DNA from 4 places in the Sphingomonas plantiphila genome. Region 2 is predicted to be linked to each of the others. Evidence: predicted binding sites of a transcription regulator. Region 2 holds the regulator's gene; each other region holds the start of a gene.
What was found. The regulator LexA, encoded in region 2, represses DNA repair genes until DNA is damaged. The targets are predictions, from matches to a motif close to GTTCCNCNCTTGTTCT.
Positions count from the first base shown of each region.

Region 1: a site for LexA is predicted at 1,777-1,792, ahead of uvrA (excinuclease ABC subunit UvrA). Genes of this name have one in related genera too.
Region 3: a site for LexA is predicted at 1,387-1,402, ahead of ABS767_RS01935 (ImuA family protein). Genes of this name have one in related genera too.
Region 4: a site for LexA is predicted at 1,558-1,573, ahead of recA (recombinase RecA). Genes of this name have one in related genera too.

Region 1 covers NZ_JBELQC010000001.1:2,462,860-2,466,066, reverse strand. The annotation lists gene uvrA (excinuclease ABC subunit UvrA) at 1-1,769, opposite strand, end outside; gene ABS767_RS11750 (DUF1993 domain-containing protein) at 1,914-2,417, shown strand; gene ABS767_RS11745 (UvrB/UvrC motif-containing protein) at 2,446-2,739, opposite strand; gene ABS767_RS11740 (hypothetical protein) at 2,869-3,207, shown strand, end outside.
Region 2 covers NZ_JBELQC010000001.1:110,168-113,374, reverse strand. The annotation lists gene ABS767_RS00540 (glutathione S-transferase family protein) at 1-4, shown strand, start outside; gene ABS767_RS00535 (hypothetical protein) at 69-602, shown strand; gene ABS767_RS00530 (GFA family protein) at 716-1,126, opposite strand; gene lexA (transcriptional repressor LexA) at 1,222-1,890, opposite strand; gene ABS767_RS00520 (molybdopterin molybdotransferase MoeA) at 1,960-3,144, opposite strand; gene ABS767_RS00515 (PilZ domain-containing protein) at 3,184-3,207, opposite strand, start outside.
Region 3 covers NZ_JBELQC010000001.1:406,700-409,906, reverse strand. The annotation lists gene ABS767_RS01940 (DUF6504 family protein) at 1-690, opposite strand, end outside; gene ABS767_RS01935 (ImuA family protein) at 596-1,354, opposite strand; gene ABS767_RS01930 (M3 family metallopeptidase) at 1,483-3,207, shown strand, end outside.
Region 4 covers NZ_JBELQC010000002.1:426,774-429,980, forward strand. The annotation lists gene ABS767_RS14300 (glutathione S-transferase family protein) at 1-185, opposite strand, end outside; gene recA (recombinase RecA) at 399-1,469, opposite strand; gene ABS767_RS14310 (response regulator) at 1,723-2,073, opposite strand; gene ABS767_RS14315 (hybrid sensor histidine kinase/response regulator) at 2,127-3,207, opposite strand, start outside.

The sequences.
Region 1 (3,207 bases), 2.4 Mb from region 2:
TCGCGCAGGCGGCGCAGCGTGACGAGCAGCATGTCGTTGTCGCGCTGGTGCAGGCCGATGCTGGGCTCGTCGAGGACGTAGAGAACGCCGGAGAGGCCCGAGCCGATCTGCGAGGCGAGGCGGATGCGCTGGCTCTCGCCGCCCGACAGCGTGCCGCTGGTGCGATCGAGGTTGAGGTAGTCGAGCCCGACATTGTTGAGGAAGCCGAGGCGTTCGTCGATTTCCTTGAGGATCGCCCTGGCGATCTCCTGCTGCTGCGGGGTGAGCGCGTCGGGCAGCGTCTTGAAGAAGGGGACCGCGTCGGCGACCGACAGGCGGGTGACGCTGGAGATGTCGCGCATCGCCACCTTGACCGCCAGCGCCTCGGGCTTGAGGCGGGCGCCGTGGCAGGTCTCGCACGCATGCGCGGCCTGGTACTTGCTCAGCTCCTCGCGCATCCACGCGCTTTCGGTCTGCAGCATGCGGCGGTTGAGGTTGCCGATGACGCCCTCGAACGGCTTCTTCACGTCGTAGCTCTTGCGGCCGTCGATAAAGGTGAGCGTGACCGGCTTGCCGCGGCTGCCATGGAGGATGAGGTAGTGGACCTCCTCGGGCAGGTCCTTCCACGGGGTTTCGAGGCTGAAGCCGAATTCGCCCGCGAGGCTGCCGAGCACCTGCATGTAATAAGGGCTGGGCGGGTTGGACTTGGCCCAGGGGACGACGGCGCCCTTCTTGATGCTGAGATCGTGGTTGGGGACGACGAGGTCTTCGTCGAAGATCTGCTTTTCGCCGAGGCCGTCGCATGCCGGGCACGCGCCCTGCGGGGCGTTGAAGGAGAACAGGCGCGGCTCGATCTCGGCGATGGTGAAGCCGCTGACCGGACAGGCGAAGCGTTCGGAGAAGACGATGCGGTTGTCGGGGATACCGGTGTTCTTCATGCCGCCTTTAGCCCTCTCTCCTTCAGGGGAGAGGGTTGGGAGAGGGGCCTGTCCTTCGGCGACAAACGCCTGCGGGGCTTCGCGAACCGCACTGCCCCTCTCCCCTGAAGGGGAGAGGGAGCCTACCGTGGTATCGACCAGATCGACGTACGCCAGGCCGTCGGCGAGCTTGAGCGCGGTCTCGAAGCTCTCCGCGAGGCGCGTGGCGATGTCGTCGCGGACGACGAGGCGGTCGATCACCACCTCGATGTCGTGCTTGTACTTCTTGTCGAGCGCGGGGGCGTCCTCGATCAGGTACGTTTCGCCATCGATGCGGACGCGCTGGAAGCCGGCCTTCTGCCATTCGGCGAGTTCCTTGCGATACTCGCCCTTGCGGCCGCGCACGACCGGGGCGAGGAGCAGCAGGCGCGTGCCCTCGGGGAGCGCGAGGACGCGGTCGACCATCTGGCTGACGGTCTGCGCGCTGATCGGCAGGCCGGTCGCGGGGCTGTAGGGGATGCCGATGCGCGCCCAGAGCAGGCGCATGTAATCGTAGATCTCGGTCACCGTCGCGACGGTCGAGCGCGGGTTGCGGCTGGTGGTCTTCTGCTCGATGCTGATCGCGGGCGAGAGGCCATCGATATGCTCGACATCGGGCTTCTGCATCATCTCGAGGAACTGGCGCGCATAGGCGCTCAGGCTCTCGACATAGCGGCGCTGGCCCTCGGCATAGATGGTGTCGAAGGCGAGGCTGGACTTGCCCGAGCCGGACAGGCCGGTGATGACGGTGAGCGTGTCGCGCGGAATGTCGATGTCAACGCCCTTGAGATTGTGCTCGCGCGCGCCGCGGACGGAAATATGCGTAAGTGCCATGCAGGGAGTTCTAGCTTTGTTCTTGAGGGGATGCTAGGGGGCAGATAGGGGCGCGGGCCGCCGGTTGCGAGGGGTGGAGCGGCCCCTTGTTACCGGCGGGGGCTCGCCCCATTTGCGGCGCTGGCCGTTTCCGAAGGGACACCGATGCACAATCTGTACGACGTTTCGATCCCGCCGATGATCCGCGCGCTAACCAGCATGAAGGCGTTCCTGGAAAAGGGCCGCGCCTATGCCGAGGCGCAGGGGTGGGACGAGGCGGAACTGACGCAGGCGCGGCTGGCCGACGACATGCACCCGCTGACCGCGCAGGTGCAGCGCGCGAGCGACAGCGCCAAGTTCCTGGCGGTGCGCGTCGGCGGGGTGGAGAGCGTCGCGATGGCGGACGAGGAGGCGAGCTTCGCGGACCTGGCCGCGCGGATCGACCGGACGATCGACTTCCTGAAGGCCGCGCCGCGCGACGGGTTCGACGGCAAGGAAGAGACCGAGGTGGTGCTGAAGACCCCGCGCGGCGACGTGCCGTTCCGCGGCGCGGACTATGTGTTCAACTTCGCGCTCCCGAACTTCTATTTTCATGTCACGACGGCCTATGCGATTTTGCGGATGAAGGGCGTGCCGGTCGGCAAGCTCGATTTCCTCGGGGCGCGGTGAGGCGGCCGGGCGCGGCATCGGCGCGCGATCAGTCCGCCCTGCCCCGCCCGCCCCGCCGGCTGCGGCCCGTGGTCATCGGATCGGGCTTGCGCGGCGGGGTCCAGTCGGCGGGACGCGAGAGCCGCGCGCGGCTGGTGCCGAGCCCCATCGCACCGGGTTGCTGTCGCGTCAGCCCGTCGGTATCTGCGGCGGCGGCATCGGCGCTGTCCGCCCCGCCGCGCAGCAGCGCGATGCGGTCGCGCAGCCGCCGCGCCTCTTCGAAGTCCATCGCCGCGGCGGCGGCCTCCATCCGGGCGGTGAGCGTTGCGATGCTGTCGTCCATCGCGAGGTAACGGACGGCGCACGCAGAAGTGCCGCACGCACCGGCGGCAATGGCAATCGGGCGCGGGAACGCCGACAACACAAGCGGCACCGTCGCCGCAAGCATTCTGGACTGGGACAAGAGCGGGTTATGGGTACGGATACGCCGGAAAGCATCGACGCGGCGGCGCTCGCCTTTTGCGCGACGATCGCGCCGGGCATGCCCGAATATGTCGACGTGGTCCCGGGCGAAGGCGCGCAGATCGCCTATTGCTTCAGCAACGCCGCGGAAGCGGTGCGGCGGCATGGCGGGTCGGTTGCCTATGGCTGGATCATCTGGCGCTGGCCGGGCCGCTATTTCGAGGCGGAGCATCACGCGGTGTGCCGCCGTTCGGACGGGACGCTGCACGACGTGACGCCGATGCTGTACGGACAGACGCGTATCCTGTTCCTGAGCGATCCGGGCGCGGTGTTCGACCCCACCCGCTTC
Region 2 (3,207 bases):
TTGATCGACCCGAGGATGCCGCGTTCGGACATCTCGACCTTCCGCGATGCGTTAGGGCGGCGCTGACCGTGTCAGATTGGAAGTCCGGCTATTCGCGATCCGAACTGGACCAGGCGCAGGATCGCTATGACGTCCGGTTTCCGTCGGACCTGTATGCGCTGCTCCTCGATCGCAATCCCGCGCGCGGCTACGCGTGGGACCGTGAAGATCCGACAATTCGCCACATGCTGGCATGGCCGCTCGACTGCCTGTTGTTCGATGTCGATCATGGGTCGTGGTGGCCAGCTTGGGGTGAACGACCGATCGACCGTATGGCGCGACACGAAGTTGTGCGCGATGCGATCCGCGCTGCGCCGAAGCTGATCCCCATTCTTGGGCATCGGTTCCTTCCCGCGACGCCGGACGAAGCCGGTAATCCAGTATTTTCCATGCATGGATTCGACACGATCCAGTACGGCGCGAACCTCGCTGAATATTTCAGCAAAGAGTTCTGCGGCACGCACCACGATGGCGCCTCGCGCCGCATCGCCTTCTGGTCTGATCTTGCCGAGGAGCCAGAGCGGGTGATCGTACACGATCCGGACAGCGACGGGATCGATTAGGCGCCACTCACCCGCGCGGGCGCGTTCACGCATGGCCCGCGGCAGTTTCCTGGTTCGGCGTGATACGAAAAACCGTCGTCTGGCGGCAAGCAAGCGTGACGTGCCAGCCTGATCTACGCCCCACCCGGGAACCGCTCAAACTCGGGAAGGCCGTGCGCGTCCTTCATCCAGCCGACGCGGTCGGCGACCTGGATATGCGCGGCGGCGGGGACGGCGTCGGGATCGTCGAGGGTCGATGCCTGGATGTCGACAAGTCCCGGCAGGTTCTGCGCATTGCGGTAGAACAGCCCGGTCCCGCAGGTGGAGCAGAACCAGCGCTGGCCAGTCTCGGACGAGGCATATTCGCGCGGCTCGCCCTTGGTCACGCTCAGGGCATCTTCGGGATACATCGCCCAGCCGACCATCGGCGCGCCAGCGCAGCGCCGACAATCGGTGCAGTGGCAGAGTGCCTGCCCGCCATGCATCGGCTCGCCCGCGATCTCGTACCGCACCGCGCCGCAATGACATCCACCGGTCAGGGCCATGTCGCTCTCCCATGGTCTTGCGCAGGGGCAATGCTGCGCTTTCTAGCCCTCGCGACGTTCGCCCCTCGCCCACGGGAGAGGGGCGATCGCACGTCTCAGTAGCGCCGCAGCAGCCCTGCCAACCGCCCCTGCACGCGCACCTGATCGGGGCGATAGCGCTGGGGGTCATAGCTGCGGTTGGCGGGATCGAGCCGCACCATGCTGCCCTCGGTGCGGAAATATTTCAGCGTCGCTTCCATATCCTCGATCAGGGCGACGACGATCTCGCCGTCGCGCGCCGAATCCTGGCGGCGGATCAGCGCATAGTCGCCGTCGAAGATCCCCGCATCGACCATCGAATCCCCGGCGACCTCAAGCGCATAATGCTCGCCCGACCCCAGCAGCGCGGCGGGGACGGGAAGCATCGTCGATCCCTCCAGCGCCTCGATCGGCACACCCGCGGCGATGCGGCCGTGCAGCGGGATTTCGACCACGTCATTGGCGGGCTGCGGCGCAGGGCGCGGCATCGCAACGACGTTCGACCGTGCAGCAGGCTTCTTGGCCTCGCCACGCTCGGGCATCTTGACCACTTCGAGCGCGCGCGCACGATTGGGCAGGCGACGCAGGAAGCCGCGCTCCTCGAGCGCGGAAATCAGGCGGTGCACGCCCGACTTGGATTTCAGGTCGAGCGCGTCCTTCATCTCCTCGAACGATGGCGACACACCCGTATCGGCCAGCCGGTCGGCGATGAAGCAGATCAACTCGTGCTGCTTCTTCGTAAGCATAGGACGGTCTCCATCCAGAACAGACGCGGAACGTTTACGCCTTGTTCTACCCTCCGTCAAGCGCGACGATCATCCAAGGTCGAGGATTTGTACCGAGTCGCCCGCTTTCGCCGGGGGTGCGTGCGCGGGACGCACGATCAGGCAGTCGGATTCGGCAAGGGTCCGCAGCATCGAACTGTCCTGCCGGGCGGCGGCGTGCACCCGCCCGTCACGGTGCACCGCGCGCAGATGATCCGTGCGCGCACCCCCGGCGGGCAGATCATGGCCGAGCGTCGCGCGGCGCGTGGCCGTGAGCGGGTCAGCGGCGCCCGCAAGATGCGCGATCATCGGACAAACGAACAACAGCGCGGTGACATGGGCGGAGACCGGGTTGCCGGGCAATCCGATCACCACCGTGTCGCGCATCCTGCCCGCCATCATCGGCTTGCCCGGCCGCACCGCGACGCGCCAGAAATCGATCGCGGCGCCCGCCGCCTCCAGCGCAGGACGGACCAGGTCATGGTCCCCGACCGACGCTCCGCCGGTCGTCACCAGCAGGTCGGCATCGACGGCCGCGAAGGCCGCGGTCAGCGAATCGCGCCGGTCGGGCAGGATGCCGAGATCGGTCAGCTCGACGGGGAGGGGGGCAAGCATCGCCGCGAGCATCGCGCCGTTGCTTTCCGGCACCTGGCCGGGCGCCAGCGTTTCGCCGGGCGCGCACAGTTCGTCGCCGGTTGCGGCGATAGCGACGCGGAGTCGTCGGCGAACGGGGAGGGTGGAATGGCCCGCGACCGCGGCGAGCGCGATGCGCGTCGGCGTGATGCGCGCACCCGGCGCGATCAGCGTGTCGCCCGCGTGAAAGTCCAGTCCCGCGGCGCGGACATGCGCGCGCGCGTGCGGCGGCCCTTCACCGTCGAGCATGACCGTGTCGCCATCGCGCTGTGCCTCCTCCTGGATCAGCACGGAGTCGGCGCCATCGGGGAGCGCGGCGCCGGTAAAGATGCGCGCCGCCTCGCCGGGCTGGACGACGCGTGCGAGCGGGCGACCCGCGGCGCTTTCGCCGACCAATCGCCAGGGGCCGGGCAGGTCGTCGAAGCGGATCGCATATCCGTCCATCGCCGATAGCGGGCGGTCGGGTTGGGTGCGCAACGCGGCGACGGCTTCGGCGGCCCAGCGTCCGGCGGCCGCCTGCAACGGAACCTGCGTCGCCGCAACCGGCGCGGCCAGTGCGAACAGGCGGGCTTGCGCCTCGGCGACGGAAATCATCTCGGCCATCGCGTCCCGATTAGCGGCGACGGTGCCCCGGGTCGAGCGTCAGCGCGGGCGCGCCGCGTCGCT
Region 3 (3,207 bases), 300 kb from region 2:
CTCGGGGTCGGCGGGGCGAACGTCGAGTCCCGGCACCTGCGCCCGCGCCTGCGTCACCGCCATGCCAGGGGCAATGCCCAGCGCGCGGGCGGCGGGACAGGCGGCGGCGACCAGCACGCGATTGCCGGTGCGGATGGAGGTGACTCGAGGGACCAATTCTTCCCCGAGCTGGCTCGTGGAGGGGGACCGCGCCCGCAGGGCGGGGTGGAGGGGCCGCCGCATAGCAGCGGTTACCGGACTCCTCGCATTCCGCACCTGCGGCGCGGCCCCTCCACCATCGCTGCGCGACGGTCCCCCTCCCCGAGCAATCTCGGGGAGGAATTTGGGCGCAGGCGGCTTGCCCGCCGGAATCTGACTGCGCACCTCGTCCGACTGCATCGGCCGGAACGGGTTGCCCGCGGCTTCGTCGCGCCGCCCCAGCTCGCGGATCGACGGGCGCTGGTGCGCGGGCAACGCGGCGATCTGGCGCTCGCGTTCTTCCCGCGCCCAGCGCGCGCCGGGCCGCCAGCCGCCGCCGCGCGGGACCGAGCAGGCAACCTCCTGTTCGGCCACCGCGCCTGCACGCAGTGCCATCGCATCGGCCACAGCGCCGGGGTCAGGCGGCGGCGCGGTCTGTGCGCGTGTCCGCTCCGCCTGCGCCAGCCGTTCGATCGGCCAGTCGGGCAGGTAGAGCGCAGCGACCCGTTTCATCGCACGCCTCCACTAGAATCTCGAAAGGATCGCCCCCCTTTTGTCGTGCCAGCTCAAGCTGCCAGCGCGCGCGTCCCACCCCCTCGACCGGCAGCGGGGAGGACGGGGCACAGCCCACCCGCCAGCGCGTCACCGCCGCAGACGGCGCGCCGAGCGGGTCGCCGCCCTGGCGCGGATGGCGCTTCATCAGCAGCGCGACGGTGCGCCCGCCCTCGGCCGCGAGCTGCAGACGCCGCGTCGCGGGCATCGCCACGCGGCGCGCCTCGCCCACCACCGCGCCGAGCCCGCGATGGCGCAGCCCTTCCTCCATGATCGCCAGCAGCTCGGCATCGTCCGACGCCTCGGCATAGAGCACGCGCTTTGGCGCCAGTCCCGCCTGGTACAGGCCGGGGGCGAACAGATCGCGGCGGCGCACCACCCACAGCACCGGACCCCAGGCGCGCGCCGCGATCCCCGCGACGAACAATGTCGCGGCAGCATCGTCTGTGAGATCGGGGGTTGCCGCCGCCACTTCGTGCAATGCATCGAGCCGCAGCCCGCCATCGGCCAGCCGCGCGTCCATTCGCTGCATGCCGAACGGCAGCACCGGGCGGCGGCGAAAGCCGCTTCCCTCGATGCCGCGCAGCGTTTCTCGCAGCTGGCTGATGACGGCGGGATCGGCCATGATCCGACTAAAGACTCCGACTCGTGAAATTTGTTCCTATTTTGTTCCTGTCGTTCGTCGAGTCAAGCTTGCCAAGCAGTGCTCACCGCGTATCATCCCGCTATCACACCAACTCCCAGGGGAATTTGATGAAGCCCGTTTCCGGCGCGATCCTGCTTGCCACCGCCTCTCTTCTCGCCGTGCTGCCCGCCGCGGCACAGACGCCCGCCGCCACGCCTGCCACCACTGCACCGGATCCTGCCCCCATGCTCGACAAATGGCCCGGCCCGTTCGAGGGCGTTCCCCAGTGGGACAAGATCAAGCCCGCCATGTTCCCGGCGGCATTCGAGAAGGGGATGGCCGAGGCGCGCGCACAATTCGCCGCGATCCGCGACAATCCCGCCGCACCCACCTTCGCCAACACGATCGAAGCAGGCCAGAAGACGACCAATTCGCTGGCCCGCGTGTTCCCGGTCTGGGGCGTCTATACCAGCAATCTCGCCAGTCCCGAGGTTCAGAAGATCGCGGCCGAATGGAGCCCGAAGCTGTCGGCCTTCTTCACTGAGATGAGCCTCGACCCCAAGATGTTCCAGCGGGTCAAGACGCTGTACGACAAGCGCGAGACGCTCGGCCTCAATGCCCAGCAGATGCGTCTGCTCGAGCGCGAATATCGCGATTACGTGACCTCGGGCGCGCTGCTCGACGCGGCGCAGAAGGCCGAGGTCAAGCGGATCAACGGCGAACTCGCCAAGCTCTATACCGAGTTCAGCCGCAAGGTGCTGGCGGACGAGGAGACCGCGATCATCATCGACAATGAGGCCGATCTCGCCGGCCTGCCCGACAGCTTCAAGGCAAGCCTTGCCGAGGAGGCCAAGGCACGCGGACAGGCGGGCAAATGGGCGGTCAAGAACACCCGCTCGTCGATGCAGCCTTTCCTGATGTACGCGACCAACCGCCCGCTGCGCGAAAAGGTGTACAAGGCCTATATCAACCGCGGCGACAATGGCGACGCGAACGATACCAATGCCACGATCGCGCAGATCCTGAAGCTGCGCCAGGAGCGCGCCAAGGTGCTCGGCTTCAAGACCCACGCCCATTACCGCATGGACGATACGATGGCGGAGACGCCGGAGAATGCGACCAAGCTGATGATGTCGGTCTGGCCCGCGGCGGTCGCGCGGGTAAAGCAGGAAGTCGCCGACATGCAGGCGCTCGCCGATGCCGAGGCGAAGGCGGGCAAGGGTCCCAAGATCACGATCGAGGGCTGGGACTATCGCTATTATGCGGAAAAGGTCCGCAAGGCGAAGTACGACCTCGATGAGAGCGAGGTGAAGCCGTATCTCGAGCTCAACAACATGGTCAACGCCATGTTCTATGCCGCCGGGCGGCTCTACGATCTCGAGTTCAAGGAAAATACCGGGGCGATCCCGGTGTTCCACCCCGATGTCCGCACCTTCGAGGTGAAGCGCAAGGATGAGACGGTCGGGATCTTCTATCTCGACAATTTCGCCCGCGCCGGCAAGCGCTCGGGCGCGTGGGCGACCAGCTATCGCAGCCGCTCGGGCCTGCGCGGCGACAAGATCGTGCTGGCGTCGAATAACAACAATTTCACCAAGGGCGGTACCGGCGAGCCGACGCTGATCAGCATCGACGATGCCTCGACGCTGTTCCACGAATTCGGGCATGCGCTGCACAGCCTGCTCAGCCAGGTCTATTATCCGGGCCTGGCCGGCACGCCGCGCGACTTCGTGGAATATCCCAGCCAGGTGAACGAGAACTGGCTGCTGACGCCCGACGTGCTCAACCGCTATGCCAAGCACTACAAGACCGGCGAGGTGATCCCGGCGGCGCTGGTCGAGAAGATCGAGAAGGCG
Region 4 (3,207 bases), on a different contig from region 2:
CTGGTGCCGGTATCGACGATGACGGGCGACTTGCCGAGCGGGTGCACCGCACGCAGTTCGGGCGGAGCCAGCATCGTCCTGGGGTTCCGCTCATAGCGGCGGATCTCGTAGGGAAGTCCCAGCTCCTCGAGCAGCCAGAGCACACGCTGCGAACGCGAGTTTTCGAGGTGATGGACGGTAATCATGGCAAGCTCCGCTCGGACAGGTGATGATCGAAGCATAGCGTGCGCGGATGCGGCACAAATGGAAAGGCCCGGCGCACTGCGCCGGGCCTTCCAGTGGGATGCTCGTCCCTTGACCGCCGCCGTCCAGCTCGGATCGGCACGGCCCGCGATACAGGCAATCCTGCCCGCTCATCCTTGCCGGGGCCTTAACCCCGCTATCCGTAAATCCCGCGCTTAGAGATCGTCCTCGGCATCCGGTCCGGTCATCATCTCTTCGGCGACCTGCTCGGTGCGTCCGCGAATGGCCGCTTCCAGCCTGGCGCAGACATCGGGATTCTCCTTGAGGAACGTCTTTGCGTTCTCACGCCCCTGGCCGATGCGGATGCTGTCATAGCTGAACCAGGCGCCGGCCTTCTCGACCAGCCCGGCCTTGACGCCGAGATCGAGGATCTCACCGATCTTGGAGATCCCCTCGCCATACATGATGTCGAATTCGACCTGCTTGAACGGCGGGGCGACCTTGTTCTTCACCACCTTCACGCGCGTCGCGTTGCCGATGATGTCGTCGCGATCCTTGATCTGTCCGGTGCGACGGATGTCGAGGCGGACCGAGGCGTAGAACTTCAGCGCATTGCCGCCGGTCGTGGTCTCGGGGTTGCCGTACATCACGCCGATCTTCATGCGCAGCTGGTTGATGAAGATCACCATGCAGCGCGAGCGGCTGATCGAACCGGTCAGCTTGCGCAGCGATTGCGACATCAGGCGTGCCTGCAGACCGACATGGCTGTCGCCCATCTCGCCCTCGATTTCGGCGCGCGGTACCAGCGCGGCGACCGAATCGACCACCAGCACGTCGATCGCATTCGACCGCACCAGCGTGTCGGTGATCTCCAGCGCCTGCTCGCCGGTATCGGGCTGTGAGACGATCAGTTCGTCGATGTTGACGCCCAGCTTCTTGGCATAGACCGGGTCGAGCGCATGCTCTGCGTCGACGAACGCAGCGGTGCCGCCATTCTTCTGCGCCTCGGCGATGACATGCAGCGCCAGCGTCGTCTTGCCCGAGCTTTCCGGACCGTAGACTTCGATGACGCGGCCGCGCGGCAAACCGCCGACGCCAAGTGCGATGTCGAGCCCGAGCGAGCCGGTCGAGATCGCCTCGACCTGCATCGTCTCCTTCGAGCCGAGCTTCATCGCGCTACCCTTGCCGAATGCGCGGTCGATCTGTGCCAGCGCCGCGTCGAGCGCCTTTTGCTTGTCCGGAGAAATGCCCATCTTTCCTTCGATCACCTTGAGGGAAGCCGCCATCAGAAGTCTCCGTCGCTAGAGGCTTTGCGCGCTGTCTTCAACACGCTCTCGCCGATCCTGATCTGCTGCGTATACCATTTGTTCCACAGGAACAAGTGAGGAACGATCTTTTTTTGTTCTGGACGTGGAGGACGATGCGCGCAGCCGCGCCGGCCCCGCCAAGCGCGGCCGCGCGGGTCGCTGCAGCTGCGCAGCCCTAGTCGGTCTGGGGTCTCAGTGCCGTGAGCCACCCGGGTGGCCGCTCGGCACGAACTCAGAGCGCGTCGAGCGCCTTCTCCACCGCGTCCATCGTGAACGGTTTGGGAAGGACCGGGCGATCCTTGTAGCCATCGGCGACCATGTCGCCGCTGCCGCCCGTCGCCAGGACAAACGGAATCCCCGCCGCCGCCAGCGCATCGGCCACCGGCCAGCTTTTCTCGCCGCCGGACAGGTTGACGTCGAGGATCGCGGCTTCGACCTCCCCGGTCTCGATCACCGACAGGGCCGTCGCGACGCTATCGGCCGAGCCGGCCAGATCCTTGCCGAGCATCTCGAGGAAATCCTCGAGCATCATGGCAATCAGGGGCTCGTCTTCGACAATGAGAATACGCTGGGGAGAGGTCATGGTGCACGCTTGCCGCAGTCTTGCGGCCTCGCCAAGCCCTTATTTTCCGAACGCTATTTCGCAGTCATAACGGATCGCGCGAGCTCGGCGAGCTGCTGCACCGAAAATGGTTTGGGAAGAAACGCGACCTTGTCGATATCGATCGACTTGCGCAGCTGCTCCTCGGCATAGCCCGACATGAAGATGATCTTGAGGTCGGGATATTTCTTGCGCGCGTGGCGGACCATCGTCGGGCCGTCCATCGTCGGCATCACCACGTCGCTGATCAGCAGATCGGGCTTGTCGCTCGTCTCGAGCAACTCGAGAGCCGCCTCGCCATTCTCGGCGGTCAGCACCGTATAGCCCTGCCGCGCCAGCGCGCGCTCGGCGACCGCGCGGACCATCGCCTCGTCTTCGACCAGCAAGACCGTGCCGGTCCCCCACAGATCGCCCTGCACCGCCTTTGCCGCACTCAGTTGCGCGGCGGGTTCGGCGGCGGCGTGAACCGGCAAGTAGATCGTGAAGGTCGCCCCCTTCCCCGCCTCGCTCTCGGCGAAGATGTAGCCGCCCGACTGCTTGATGATACCGTAGACGGTCGAAAGGCCCAGTCCCGTACCCTTCCCCACCTCCTTGGTGGTGAAGAACGGCTCCCAGATATGGGCAAGCGCGTCCTGCGCGATGCCGGTGCCGGTGTCCGAAACGCGCAGCGCGGTATAGTCGCCGACCGGCAGAACCTCGTCATCCATCGCCCGCACCTCGTGCGCCGGGACGCTCAGGGTCTCGATCGTCAACGTCCCGCCGCCGCGCGGGTTCTTGGCAAGCATCGCGTCGCGCGCATTGACCGCCAGGTTCACGACTACCTGCTCCAGCTGGCCGGGATCGGCGCGGACCGGGCCGAGATTGCGCCCGTGATTGACGACCAGCTCGACCGTTTCGCCCAACAGCCGCTTGAGCAGGTTCGACACCTCGGAAATGACGTCGGGAATCTGCAGGACTTGCGGCCGCAGCGTCTGCTGCCGCGAAAAGGCAAGCAACTGACGCGTCAGCGCCGCGGCGCGATTGGAATTCAGCAGAATCTGCTGGATGTCGTCATAATCGCTATCGCCCGGCGCGTGGCGCATCAGCATCAGGTCGCAATGGCCGATGATCGCGGTC